3 regions of the Arthrobacter sp. GQ119 genome follow, and region 1 is predicted to be linked to each of the others. Evidence: predicted binding sites of a transcription regulator. Region 1 holds the regulator's gene; each other region holds the start of a gene.
The links. The regulator Rex, encoded in region 1, represses fermentation and respiration genes when NADH is low (regulators of the CRP and FNR family bind a similar motif). The targets are predictions, from matches to a motif close to CTTGTGAANNNNTTCACAAG.

Region 1 (4,472 bases):
CGATGCCGCCAGGCGGATTCGCCGGGCTGTTCAGCGTGATCGGGCTGCCTACGGAGCTGAAGATCTCCTACTGGATCTGGGTGCTCAGTGGCCTGCTCGGGCTGCTCGGCGGAGTGATCGTGCTGTTCGGCGCGCTGGTTCTCTTTGCATTTTCGCCCGGCATCGCGATCCTTGTGCTGCTGCTCGCGGTCTGCGGCGCGGCGCTGTCCGCGGTGCAGATTGTCCTGGCCATGAATATGAAGGAAGCCCGGGAGTGGGGCCGGCTCGCACTGACGGCTGTTGCCGCTGCCTCCCTGCTTCTCGCTGTCATAAGCCTCGCCTTCACTGACGGCCGCGGCGGCAACGGGCTGGGCTTTCTGGCAGCCCTGGCCGCAACCGTGCTGATGTGGGTTCCCAACTCGCAGGCCTGGTTTGCCGCGAATACCCCTCGGGGATGAGCCTCGACACGCCCGGTGAGGGGTACGGTGGAGTTAAGCCATGCTGGGGGCAGGGCAATGCGTCTGAACCCGGCGGCCGGTCCCTACGTCACAACGCAAAGGAACGCTCATGAGCACTCCTCCAGTCCCGCCTCGCAACCCCAACGATCCGGATTCCGGCCGCCATGATTCCGATGAGCCGGGACGGGACAGCAACGGGCAGCCGCAGTACGGCCAGAATGCTCCGCAATACGGCCAAAATGCCCCCCAGTATGGACAGAACGCGCCGCAGTTCGGCCAAAATGCGCCGCAGTATGGCCAAAACGCTCCCCAGCAGCCGCAGTACGGCCAGAACACGCCGCAGTTCGGAGAACAGCAGCCGCAGTACGGGCAGAACCCGCCGCAGTATGGACAGCCACAGTACGGGCAACAGCCGTACGGCCAGCCGCCTCAGGGCCCGTCGCCATATGGCCAGTCACCGTATGCCCAGTACCCTTCGCAGCAGCCCGGGGGCCAGGGCCCGGCCGGCGTTCCGAAGCTGGTGGACAGAGCGTTCTGGATGATTATTGCCGCGGGCGTCCTCTCGCTCCTGTCCCTGTTGGTCAGCATTCCCACCCTCGACGACCCCATCATGCGTCAGACGTTCGAAGACCAACTTCGGGGCAGCGGCCAGAACATCCCCTTCGAAGACATTAAGCCCATCATCATCGGCACGATGGTGGTCGCGACCCTGATCGGCGCCGGTCTCTACGCCCTGGTCGCTTTCAACGTGCGCAAGGGCAAGAACTGGGCCCGGATCCTGGGCACCGTCTTTGCGGCGCTGTCAATCTTCTCCATTGCGCCGCTGGGCATCAACACCGTGGTGGTCGTCCTTGGGATCGCCGCGATCGTGATGCTGTACATGCCTGCGGCTTCACCGTACTTCCAGAAGCCGCAACCCTTCGCCAACCCGTACGCCGGCCCGTACGGCCGCTAACCACGCCAACTGCCTGTTGTTCACCTACCTTGTGGCCTCTCACTCCCAGCGGAGTCAGGGGCCACAGGTGTACGTTCGCGCTTAACCGGGGCCGCAAGTCAGTGCGGTTGCCCCGGGGTCTGCGCCCGTTGCGCGTGGTAGGCCAGGATCTGCAGCTCGGTGGCCATGTCCACCTTGCGGAGGTTAACATCGTCGGGAACCTGCAGCATCACCGGCGCAAAGCTGAGAATGCTGCGTACGCCCGCCGCCACCACGCGGTCGCAAACGCTCTGGGCCACGGCCGCCGGCAAGGCGAGGACCACCATGTTCGTGCCCGTCCGCTCCAGCACGGCTTCAAGGTCCGCCACGTCACTCACGCGCAGCCAGCCCACCTCGTTGCCAACCACCATCTGGTCGGCGTCGAAAATAGCCACCACGTCGAAGCCGCGGGACTCGAACCCGCCGTACCTGGCCAGCGCTTTGCCCAGGTTACCGGCGCCGACGATGGCAACCTTCCAGTCGTGCGTAAGTCCGAGAGTGGCGGCAATGTGGCGACTGAGGTACTGGACCTCATAGCCCACACCGCGGGTGCCATACGATCCCACGTGGGAGAGGTCCTTGCGGAGGGTGGAGGAGCTGACCCCGGAGGCCTCGGCCAGGGACTCGGACGAGACGCGTTCAATTCCTTCGGCGAGGAGGGAGTTCAGGGCGCGCAGGTAGATGGTCAGCCGGGCCACAGCGGCTGGCGGGATCTGCTTGCCGGCAGCACCGGTGTGCCCTGGCACGGCCTGGGGTGGTGAATCGAGCGAAGTCACTAATTGCTCCATTGCGTCGCGTTGTGAGTCCACTCTAAATCCCCATCACTTATGTCAACAAAGCCGGTGCCTCTGTGCGGGATACGCGGCTAGCGCGCCATCGCCTGGCGCAGGACGCGCTCGAGCCTTGCCTCGTCGATCTTCCAGAAGTCGCGCTGGATCCCGTCCACCAGCACCACCGGGATTTCTTCGGCGTAGCGGTCCCGGAGGGCTTCATCGCCGTCCACCGACTGTTCCGTCCACCCAATTCCCAGCCCTGCGGCAACCCGTCCGACGGCGTCGCGCGCGGCAGCGCACAGGTGACAGTCAGCTTTGGTGAGGAGAACGACGTCGGGATTTGCCATGGCTCAACCGTAGCGCCGTTCCCGGCGCGGAGCGATGCCGGCGTCGGCAGAACGCGACGAGTTGGCCCGATTGGGCGTCCCCGGAGGATGGGCTTCCCCGCGTTGACTAGACTCAGTGGCATGCCTGAGGAGAAGTATGTCGCTGTGGCCAGGCAGCCCGTTGCAACGCGGCAACAAGGCGAGGCCGCGTTTTTCGACGTCGACAACACCCTGATGAGGGGCGCCAGCCTTTTCCACGTGGCCCGGAAAATGCATCAGCGGGGAGCCTTTACCCTCCCCCAGGCGGCCGGCATGGCGTGGAAGCAGTTCAAGTTCGTGATCCGTGGCGAAAACATTGACGACGTCCACGCGGTGCGGGACTCCGCCCTGACCCTTGCCTCCGGCATCACCGTGGAAGACATTAAGGTGCTCGGCGAAGAGGTCTACGACGAGATGATCGCCTCCCGGATCTGGCCCGGCACCAAGGCCCTGACCCAGCAGCACCTGCGCGTGGGGCGCCAGGTCTGGCTCGTGACTGCCACTCCGATCGAAGTGGCCACGGTCATCTCCACCCGGCTGGGGCTCACGGGGGCGCTGGGCACCGTTGGAGAAATCAGCGAGGGACTGTACACCGGGCGGCTGGTCGGCGACATCCTGCACGGTTCGGCGAAGGCGGTGGCCGTCCAGGGCCTCGCCGATGCCGAAGGCCTGGACCTCAAGCGCTGCTGGGCGTACAGCGACTCCTATAACGACATCCCGCTGCTGACCCTGGTGGGCCACCCGGTCGCCATCAACCCGGACGTCCGGCTGCGCAAGCACGCCCGGGAGCACAACTGGCCGGTCTATGACTTCCGCTCGGGCCGGCGCGCCGCGACACTTGGGCTCAAGGCCGCAACCGCCGGAGGGGCGGTGTACGGCCTGTGGAGGGGCTACTCGCGCTTCCGCGGCCCCCGGCTTTGAGGCGCTTCCTTACCGGCGACGCGCAAAATCCCCCTCGACACCGGAATTCCGGCGTCGAGGGGGATTTTGCGCATCCGCGGGTGAGTTGAACGCAAAAATGCCCGCCACCTCGAAAGGCGGCGGGCATCCACGCACTGAAAGTATCTCTACTTCTTGTTGCGGCGCTGGTGGCGGGTCTTGCGAAGCAACTTGCGGTGCTTCTTCTTGGCCATACGCTTGCGACGCTTCTTAATAACTGAACCCACGAAAGTTCCTTACAAACTAGATGCAGTACCTGTCTGATGGAGAAGGTCCGTGGACTAAGCAACAGACTGAACAACTGACAGATTCTTACAATGACGTAAAACGTTCCTTAACAGGGTACCGCTTATCCGGGCGCCTCCTGACCGCCGGCATTCCCATGACCTGCAACCGCCCCCAAGGAAGCTGCAGCCGCCACGGGAATCCGAACGGTCAGTTGAGCGCCAAGAATCACGCGGTGTCCGACTGTCCGTCCACAACAGCACCCTTGAGGTACTGCTCGACGGCGGTCTCCGGAACCCGGTACGAGCGGCCGAACCGAACGGCCGGCATCTCCCCGGAATGGACCAGCCGGTACACGGTCATTTTGGAGACGCGCATGACCTCAGCCACTTCGGCCACGGTCAAGAACTTGGCGTTCGAGAAGTTCGACTCTGCGGACATTTCCCATATTCCTTTGCTCTCAGCAACATTGCGGCATCCCATGTTTGTCTGCGGTGCGCCGATGCTGAGCCATCGAACAACCGTGTCCTAGTTACTCTAGATGCTCACGTGGCCATTGTGAAAGCCCGGCGTTTCCGCGACGACGCCGCCAGCTGCTCCAGGACCGAGGCCGTCACGTCCCACTCCATGCACGCGTCGGTGACGCTCTGACCGTAGACGAGCTCGTCCTTCCCGGCGGCGTGCCCGGCCACGTCCAGGTTCTGGGCGCCGCCTACGAGGAAGCTCTCGAGCATGACCCCGGCCACGGCGTTTGCGGCGG
Region 2 (4,472 bases), on a different contig from region 1:
CGGGCAACGAGTCGAGTGCCGCCACCGCCGCGCCTTCCGGCACAGGCCGGGGCGGCACCACAGGCTTCATCCACGTGGCGTCGAAGACGGGGACCTCACTGGGGCCGGACACCGCCGGTTCAGCGGCCAGGAACTGCCCGGCCGTGAAAAACCAGGTTATGCCTGCCGCAGCCAGGACCGTGAGAAGGGCAAGCACGGCCCATGCCTGGCGGGAGCGCCGTCGGGCACGCCTGTACGCGGACCAGCTGAGGGTCATCGCGTGGCGCCCTTCGGGGCGTGGCTTGTGGACACCCCACGAGACTAGGGCAGCTCCGGTGCCTCCGGGCAGATGTCCACAGTGTTGAGGACCGGTGCCCTGGGAAGGACGAGTTGAGGGACTACTGCTCCCTCATGACCCGGCGGAGATCCTCGTTGGCCAGGTCGAGCAGGCGCTGCAATTGTGCAACCCGCTCGTGGCTGACCTCGCCGCCGGCATGTGCGGCGACGGCTTGGTCCAGGAGGCGCTGCGCCTCTTTCTGGTTTGCCCGCGCCACGTCAAGTGCGTGTTCCAGTGTTGTGTCATGCGGTGTGTCGCGCTGGAGGGTCGAGTCTTGTTCCATGAGAACAGTGTGGTCCCCTTTCCCGGCTGATTCCAGAGAACCAGCCGGGAAGTTGGGAAAGAGTGGGCGCCCGCGGCTTTCGGCCGCGGGCTCACCAGAGGTCCGGGGCTAGACGGATCCCGCTGCGGCCAGCACGGGGGCTGCGTCCTTGACGGAGTCCTTGGCGGGGAACGTGGGCGGGTTCACGCCTGCCATTTCCTCCATGACCCGGACAACCTGGCAGCTGTACCCGAACTCGTTGTCGTACCAGACGTAGAGAACCAGGTTCTTGTCGGTGGAGACAGTGGCCAGACCGTCCACGATCCCGGTACGGCGGGAGCCGACGAAGTCCGTGGAGACGACCTCCGGGGAGTCGATGTAGTCGATCTGCTTGCGCAGGACCGAGTGCAGCGACATTTCCCGCAGGTAATCGTTGACCTCGTCCTTGGTGGTGCCGTTTTCCAGGGTCAGGTTCAGGATCGCCAGGGAGACATCCGGCGTGGGGACGCGGATGGAGCTGCCGGTGAGCTTGCCCTGCAGTTCCGGAAGCGCCTTGGCCACGGCCTTGGCCGCACCCGTTTCGGTGATCACCATGTTCAGCGCGGCCGAGCGGCCGCGGCGGTCGCCCTTGTGGAAGTTGTCGATCAGGTTCTGGTCGTTCGTGAACGAGTGAACGGTCTCCACGTGGCCGTGGATGACGCCGTACTTGTCGTTGATCGCCTTCAGTACCGGGGTGATGGCGTTGGTGGTGCAGGATGCCGCGGTGACGATCTTGTCCGAATCCAGGATGGTGCCGTGGTTGATGCCGTGAACGATGTTCTTCAGCTCGCCCTTGCCCGGAGCCGTCAGCAGCACGCGCCCCACGCCCTTGCTCAGCAGGTGCTGGGACAGGCCCTCGCTGTCGCGCCAGCGGCCCGTGTTGTCCACGACCAGGGCATTGTTGATGCCGTACTCCGTGTAGTCAATCGTGGCAGGGTTGTCCGAGTAGATGACCTGCACCTGGACGCCGTTTGCCGTGATGGTGTTCGCTTCCTCGTCCACCTTGATGGTGCCTTCGAAGGAACCGTGGACCGAGTCGCGGCGCAAGAGGCTCGCACGCTTGGAAAGGTCGTTGTGGGAACCACGCCGCACGACGATGGCGCGCAGACGCAGGCCATGGCCGCCGCCGGCCTTTTCGATGAGGAGCCGGGCGACAAGGCGGCCGATCCGGCCAAACCCATAAAGGACGACGTCGGTGCTGGTGCGGTCATCGGCGCCACGCTTGCCAACGATCTCAGCCAGCTCGGCGCGGAGGAATTCTTCCAAAGTGGCGTCGCCGCCGTCGGACTTGAACTTCTGGTTCAGACGCGCGATGTCGATCGCAGCGGCACCCAGGTCCAGCTTTGCGAGCGTATCGAGCAGGGGTGCCGTTTCCTCCAGGAGCAGCTCGTCCTTGCTCATCCGGCGGGCGAAGCGGTGCGCCTTGAGGATGTTCATGGTGGACTTGTTGATCAGGCTGCGGCCGTGGATCGAAGTGACCACGTTATTTTCCCGGTACAGCCGGCCGATCACCGGGATCATGGCCTCGGCGAGCGCCTCGCGGCCCATCCACGTATCGAGACAAGAATCTGACGTCTGGCTCACAGAACTACCTTCCTTGGTTCGACCGGCTACGTCCTCGTAACCGGAAGTCGGCCACCCGAAGTATCCAGGGGCGCTGGCACCGGCAGGGTTTCGGTCCGCCCCGGATGCCATTGACGTTGCAAAGAAAAACCGCCGGTTGCGAACGCAGATCCGGCGGTAGAACTCCTACGTTCAAGGTCTATTCTAGGGCTGGGCACGCGCCGCGGATGACCGGGGGCACGTGAAATCTCTCACACCGGGCCTTGCGGGGCCGTGCGCGCCGGGCACGCGGCAGGAACGGCGGCAGAATAAATGGATGGGTTGACCGATACGCCGGGTTCTGTGTTCCCGCGCCGTTGCCGGGGCGGGAGTAGCGGCCATCCATCTACGAACGCCGTTGCCGGCGCCCTCCAGCGGCCTACCCGGGCACTCGGGCGAGCAGCCCTCAAACGTGCCCTGTCTGGCCTTGCTCCGGGTGGGGTTTACCTAGCCTTCCCGGTCACCCGGGAAGCTGGTGGTCTCTTACACCACCGTTTCACCCTTACCTGCATCGTGCCTCTTTCAAATCGGCGCGAGGCAGGCGGTCTGTTTTCTGTGGCACTGGCCTGCGGGTTACCCCGAGTGGGCGTTACCCACCACCCTGCTCTGAGGAGCCCGGACGTTCCTCGAGCCACTTGCGTGACGCGCGGCCGCCTGGTCAACCCATCCGCAGTCCATTCTACGGTCAGTGCGGGCCCCTGCCACACAGGGACGCTGCCACGCATCCACCTGCCACACAGGCGCGCCGAGCCTATGATCGGATCATGGACGCGTCCGCAGTGACCCGGCGCCGCCTGCTTCAGCTGGCGGGGCTGGGCGTTGGCGCCTACACGGTCACCGGGTGCACCGCCACCCATCCGCCCCCCTCCCCGTGGCCCAACCCACCAGCGGGACCTCCCTCGGTGGCCATGCGCGGTGGTTCCTTCGTTTCGAAGTTCCGGCCTGCGGCAACAACCCACTGGTCCATTGCCACGCCGGTGCTCCCCGGCAGGAGCGGGACGGACTTCCCTCTGGCGCTGTTCCTTCACGGCCTGGGCGGCAACAACGAAGGGATCTTCGATGTGCTCAAGGCGCACGAAGTCCTGAGACGCCACCTCTTTATCGGCGGGACACCGTTCGCCATTGCGTCGGTGGACGGCGGCGACACCTGGTGGCACCCCCGCGCAGACGGCACCGACACCCAGTCAATGCTGGCGGATGAGTTTGTCCCCTTCCTGGGCTCGCAGGGCTACGACCTTGGCCGGGTCGGCCTTTTCGGTCTGTCCATGGGAGGCTTCGGCGTCCTGCTTCTCGCCTCGCAGGCCCGCCTGCCCGGCATCCGGGCCGTGGCAGCCATGAGCCCGGCAGTCTGGGACCGATATGACAAGAGAATCGAAGGAGCCTTCGACAGCCCTTCCGATTTTGCGGCCCACGACGTGTTCGCGCTGCGGCCAAGATTGGCTGCGGTGCCCAAACGGGTCGACTGCGGAACCGAGGACGAACTGTTCCCGTGGGTCAAGCAGTACGCCAGCGGCCTCCCCGGCGTGGTGGAGGGCGGCTTCCGGACGGGAGGACACGATGCGGATTACTGGCGGGCCATCCTGCCTGACGTGGTGTCCTTCCTGGGCAGGCACCTCCGCTGAGCGCGCAGCCCGGAGACGCACAGCCCCCGGAGACGCACAGCTCCCCGGAGAACAGGGCCGGCGGGCACCGGTAAGATCGTACGGTGCTGATCCTGCTTCCCCCGTCTGAAGGTAAGACCCCTGCCGTCCACGGCGACGCCATGGACTGGACGTCCCTGAGCTTCCCTGAGCTGAACCCGTGCCGGGCCAAGGTGCTCGATGCACTGGGGACGGTGAGCGCGCACGAAGATGCCCTGGCACTGCTCGGCGTCGGAGCAACGCTGACGTCCGACGTCGAACGCAACACGCGGCTGCACGCGGAACCGGCGGCGCCGGCCCACCAGGTGTATTCAGGCGTCCTGTACGACGCGCTGGGCTATAAGTCGATGACGGCGGCGCAAAAGCGCCGTGCGGATGACGCGGTGCTGGTGATTTCGGCACTGTGGGGAGCCATCCGCTTCGCGGACTCCGTGCCCGCCTATCGGCTGTCGATGTCAACGGCATTGCCCGACGTCGGACGCCTTGCCTCGTTCTGGAAGCCGCAGCTCACAGACGCACTCGCCTCCGCCACGGCCGGCCAGCTGCTGGTGGACTGCCGCTCCAGCACCTATGCCGCGGCGTGGACTCCCCCGCCGGCGTCGACGGTGACGGT
Region 3 (4,472 bases), on a different contig from region 1:
GGGCGGCCCATGCCGTGGCGTAGGTGGAGTGCGTGTGCACCACTCCCCCGACGTCGGGCATGTGCCGGTACACGTAGGCGTGGGCGGCCGTGTCCGAGGACGGCGTGAGGTCCGGGTTTTCCCATTCGGCCGGGACACCGTCGGCGTCGGCGCTCAGGCTGCTCACGGGCGTGCCGTAGAGGTCCGTGACCACCATGGCCTCGGGGATCAGGTCGTCGTAGGACACGCCCGAGGGCTTGATGACCATCAGGTCATAGCCCGGGATCCGGCCGGACACGTTCCCGGCCGTCCAGACGACCAGTCCGTAGCGCGTCAGCTCCGCATGCAGTGCGCAGACATCCCGGCGGACCCGGGCGATGGTTTCCAGCAGGGCGCTCATGCCGAGACCTCCTGGGCGAGCTGGGCGGGCAGGGACGGGGCTGGCAGGGACTGGGCTGGCAGGGACTGGGCTGGCAGGGACTGGGCGGCGTTGCGCTGGATGGCCTTGAGCCGGTGCATGACGTCGTTGGTACCCCTGCCGAAGTAGTCATGCAGGGTCCGGTACTCGCGGAACAGTTCCTCGTACGCGGCGACGTTGTCCGGGATCGGTGTGTACACGGCACCGGGGGCGGAGCCCATTGCCGCAGCGGCGGCACGGATGTCCGGGTACTGGCCTGCTGCGACGGCGGCGTGGATGGCCGAACCGAGTGCGGGTCCCTGGGCCGAACCGATGGTGGAGAGCTGCAGGCCGGTGACGTCGGCGTAGATCTGCATCAGCAGTCGGTTCTTCAGCAGCCCGCCGGCAACAATGAATTCCTTCACCGGCACACCGGCGTCGCGGAAGGCGTCAACGATGGTGCGCGTGCCGAAGGCCGTGGCCTCCAGCAGCGCCCGGTAGATGTCCTCGGGGCGCGTGGCCAGGGTCTGGCCCACCACCGCTCCGGAGAGCTCATGGTCCACCAGGACCGAGCGGTTGCCCGAGTGCCAGTCCAGGGCGATCAGGCCGTGCCCGCCGATGGACTGGGCCGCGGCGAGTTCGGTCAGGTATTCGTGGATGCCGAGTCCTGCCTCGGCGGCGGCCGCGTGGTATTCGGGCGGAACCCCGTACTTCGTGAACCAGCCGAAGATGTCGCCCACCCCGGACTGGCCGGCCTCATAGCCCCAGAGCCCGTCGACTATGCCGCCGTCCACCACACCGCACATGCCGGGCACCTCGCGCAGCACATCCCCGTTCATCACATGGCAGGTGGAGGTGCCCATGATGGCCACCAGCTGGCCGGGCTCAACGGCTTTGGCCGCGGGGGCGGTGACGTGGGCGTCCACGTTGCCGACGGCGACGGCGATACCCTCAGGCAGTCCGGTCCACGCTGCGGCCTCGGCCGTCAGGTACCCTGCGGCGTCACCCAGGCGGCCAATTGCGTGGTCGAGTTTAGCGCTAACAAAATTGCTGAAGTGCGGATTCAGAGCGGCCAGGAAGTCCTCGGACGGGTAACGGCCGTCCTGGTAGATGCCTTTGTATCCGGCGGTGCAGGCGTTGCGGACGTAGCTGCCGCAAAGCTGCCAGACAATCCAGTCGGCAGCTTCCACCCAGTGGTCCATCTCCGCGTACGCCTCGGGATCCTCCTCCAGGAGCTGGAGCCCCTTGGCAAACTCCCACTCGGAGGAGATCAGGCCGCCGTACCGCGGCACCCACGTTTCACCCCGTTCGGCGGCAAGGGCATTGATGCGGTCCGCCTGCCCCTGGGCCGCATGATGGCGCCAAAGCTTGACGTAGGCATGGGGCCGGTTGGCGAAACCCGGCACTTCATTCAGGGGCGTTCCGTCGGCCTTTACCGGCACCATCGTGCACGCGGTGAAGTCCGTCGCGAGCCCAACCACCGCCGACGGGTCAATGCCCGCATCCGCGATCGCCGCCGGCACCGCATTCCGGAGTACGTCCCGGTAGTCGTTCGGCACCTGAAGCGCCCAATCACCCGGAAGCCGGGCGGTTCTTCCATCCGCCGCGTCCGCCACATCCGCAGGAAGCGCCTCTGTGACCACTGCATGCGGGTAATCAAACACGCCGCTGCCGAGCTCCCTGCCATCCCGGACCCGCACCACGACGGCCCGGCCAGACAGGGTGCCGTAATCCACCCCGATCACGTAATTGTCATTGCCGGTCTTGAACCCGATGTCCCCACTGGCTTGCATGCTGAAACCTCCATCCGGGAGGTACTGGCCCCTATGCCCGGTGTCGAAATGTAAAAGGTGGAAATGTAAAAGATTCTCTTCGATTGTGAACGCTAACATATCTCGGCGTCAAGCATTGCTGACGCCCAATGTTGGGCCGCGCTTGCCCTGCCAGACCCGACCGCCGCCATCGCATCACGGCAAGGAGACGAGGGCCCCGCCAGGGTCGGCGGAGCCCCCGTCCTTCCGGTGCCAGTGGTGCGGCGGCCCGCTACCCCAGCTGGCCGCGGAGACGCTCCAGCTCCGTTTTGGTAACGGGCAGGACGGTGCCGTGGCGCGGCGCGCGCGGAAGCTCGTAATTGCTCGAGAGCTTCCAGTTGGGGTTCTCCAGGCTGGTGCTCTCCAGCGGGATATAGCCGCGGCCGCCAAACTCGTCCACGAAGAGGTAGTACTTCTCTTCGGTGTTGGACTTGAAGACGGTGGGCCCTTCAACACCGCCGGTCCCTGCGTTCTTGCCGATGCAGTTGGCCATCAGGGACCAGGCGCGCGGGTTTGCCGCAGGCAGATCGACGGCCAGCAGGTCCGTGGACTTCTCCTGCATGATGTCGAGGCATCCGGAGACGCGGGCTTCGTCCTTCGTGAAGCGGTAGTAGGTGTCGCCTTCCTTGATGACAGTGGAGTCGATGACAGAGTCACCCGGGTCGTTCCAGACTTTGGCCTCACTGAAGGTCCGGAAGTCGCGGGTGGTGGAGTACATCATCTTGTTGTGGGTGCCGCCCGCGTGGTTAGGGTCGCTGTCGGCATAGATCTTGGAGGCCCAGTAGACCACGTAGGCGCCGATTTTCTCGTCATAGTGGGCTTCCGGCGCCCAGGTGTTTCCGGCAGTGTCCGGAGAGACCTTGACGTGGCGTTGCTCGGACCAGTTCACAAGGTCCGTTGACTCCCAGACCTCGATGTGCTGACTGCCTTGGCGCTGGGAGGAATCCCACGAGGTTCCGCCGCCGATGGAGAGGTCGGTGGCGATCATGTAGAACTTGTCGCCTTCCGGGGATCTGATGATGAAGGGGTCGCGCAGGCCTTTGGTGCCCAGCTTGGAGTTGAGGACGGGCTTCCCGCCGTTCAGCTCATCCCATTTGAGCGCGTCGTTGCCGCGGCTGGCGGCCATGAAAATGTTCTCTCCGGCGAGATCGTTGCCGGTGAAGTAGGCAAAGGCGTACCCCTCCCTGGCTTCTGCCTTGGGCAGCGGCAGAACAGTCACGAAGAACCTCGTCCTGGCCTTAACCGTTCCGAGGGTGACGGTTGCGTGCAGGTTAAGCTTTACCGGTTCGCTGCCGTACGCCGGCCGAGTGACCTCGCCGGTGGCGGTGATGACGGAGCTGTTGCTCGACTTCCAGTCCACTGTGGTTCCGTGAAGTCCAGTGGTCGGCAGGGTTATGTTGCCGCGGATTCCTCCTGCGTCCCACACGTTCAGCGCGGCCGATGCCTCACTGACTTTCCGGTCGTCACTGATGTCTTCGAGGACCGTCACAGTGAACGTCTTGGAAGCTGAGGCCCCACCTGAGGTGGCGGTGGCCGTCAGCGTCACGTTGGCGTTTCCGGTTCCGTGGGCGGGGCGTGTCACCACGCCTTTGGACGAAACGACGGCTTCGTTGGAAGACGACCACGCGTAAACCGATCCATTGGGTCCTGTGAGAGGCAGTTTTACGTCGGCGGTGACGGCACTGGTGTCGCCGAGTGACAGTTCCTTCAGATCGAGGGCTACCCGCTCTTCCGGAGAGACGTAGCCGAGCTCCCGCACTTCGGCCGCAGAGAGCGCCCGATTGTAGATGCGGAAGTCCCGGACCTGCCCTTTCAGGTACTTGTCACCGGCGTAGACAGACCGCCCAAGGTAGTTCGCCGTCGTCGCTCCTCCTCCGATGCTCCCGGGGGTGATGGTGACGCCGCTCTTGCGGGCGACCTCGGTGCCGTCCTCGTAGAGGACGGCCGTACCGCCGCTGAGGGTGTAGGTGATCGTTTTCCAGGCACCGCGTGCCAGGTCCCGTCCGGCGCTGGCGGTCTGCTCGGTTGACCAGTTGCCGCTGGCGATGGAGGTCCGGTACGAGTTGCCGGTGGTGAAGAGGTAGCCGTTGCCGGTGCCGTTGGTTGTGTTGCCCATTCCCCAAATGAAGTAGGGGGCGCCTTGGTCCGGCGCGATTTTTACGTCGGTTGAGACGGTAATGGCGTCCAGCCCGCGCATGACGTCGTTGGGGAGGCGGACGTGGGCGTTGGTACCGCCGAGTTGCAGGCCTTCGGTTCCCAGCAACGCGGCATCACCACTGATCACG

Region 2: the regulator Rex is predicted to act here: its motif matches at 2,419-2,438, upstream of AC6CH3_RS22145 (glyceraldehyde-3-phosphate dehydrogenase).
Region 3: the regulator Rex is predicted to act here: its motif matches at 2,252-2,271, upstream of araB (ribulokinase).

Annotation. Positions count from the first base shown of each region.
Region 1 is NZ_JCAXEA010000013.1:84,490-88,961, reverse strand. Features, by position in the region: gene AC6CH3_RS13385 (hypothetical protein) at 1-437, shown strand, start outside; gene AC6CH3_RS13380 (hypothetical protein) at 547-1,392, shown strand; gene AC6CH3_RS13375 (redox-sensing transcriptional repressor Rex) at 1,491-2,186, opposite strand; gene AC6CH3_RS13370 (glutaredoxin family protein) at 2,276-2,530, opposite strand; gene AC6CH3_RS13365 (HAD family hydrolase) at 2,651-3,469, shown strand; gene AC6CH3_RS13360 (30S ribosomal protein bS22) at 3,616-3,714, opposite strand; gene AC6CH3_RS13355 (helix-turn-helix domain-containing protein) at 3,941-4,153, opposite strand; gene AC6CH3_RS13350 (3-deoxy-7-phosphoheptulonate synthase) at 4,258-4,472, opposite strand, start outside.
Region 2 is NZ_JCAXEA010000034.1:17,522-21,993, reverse strand. Features, by position in the region: gene AC6CH3_RS22155 (HNH endonuclease family protein) at 1-256, opposite strand, end outside; gene AC6CH3_RS22150 (hypothetical protein) at 378-599, opposite strand; gene AC6CH3_RS22145 (glyceraldehyde-3-phosphate dehydrogenase) at 708-2,201, opposite strand; RNA gene rnpB (RNase P RNA component class A) at 2,494-2,885, opposite strand; gene AC6CH3_RS22135 (alpha/beta hydrolase) at 2,984-3,841, shown strand; gene AC6CH3_RS22130 (YaaA family protein) at 3,925-4,472, shown strand, end outside.
Region 3 is NZ_JCAXEA010000002.1:301,107-305,578, reverse strand. Features, by position in the region: gene AC6CH3_RS03315 (L-ribulose-5-phosphate 4-epimerase) at 1-379, opposite strand, end outside; gene araB (ribulokinase) at 376-2,169, opposite strand; gene AC6CH3_RS03305 (immunoglobulin-like domain-containing protein) at 2,420-4,472, opposite strand, start outside.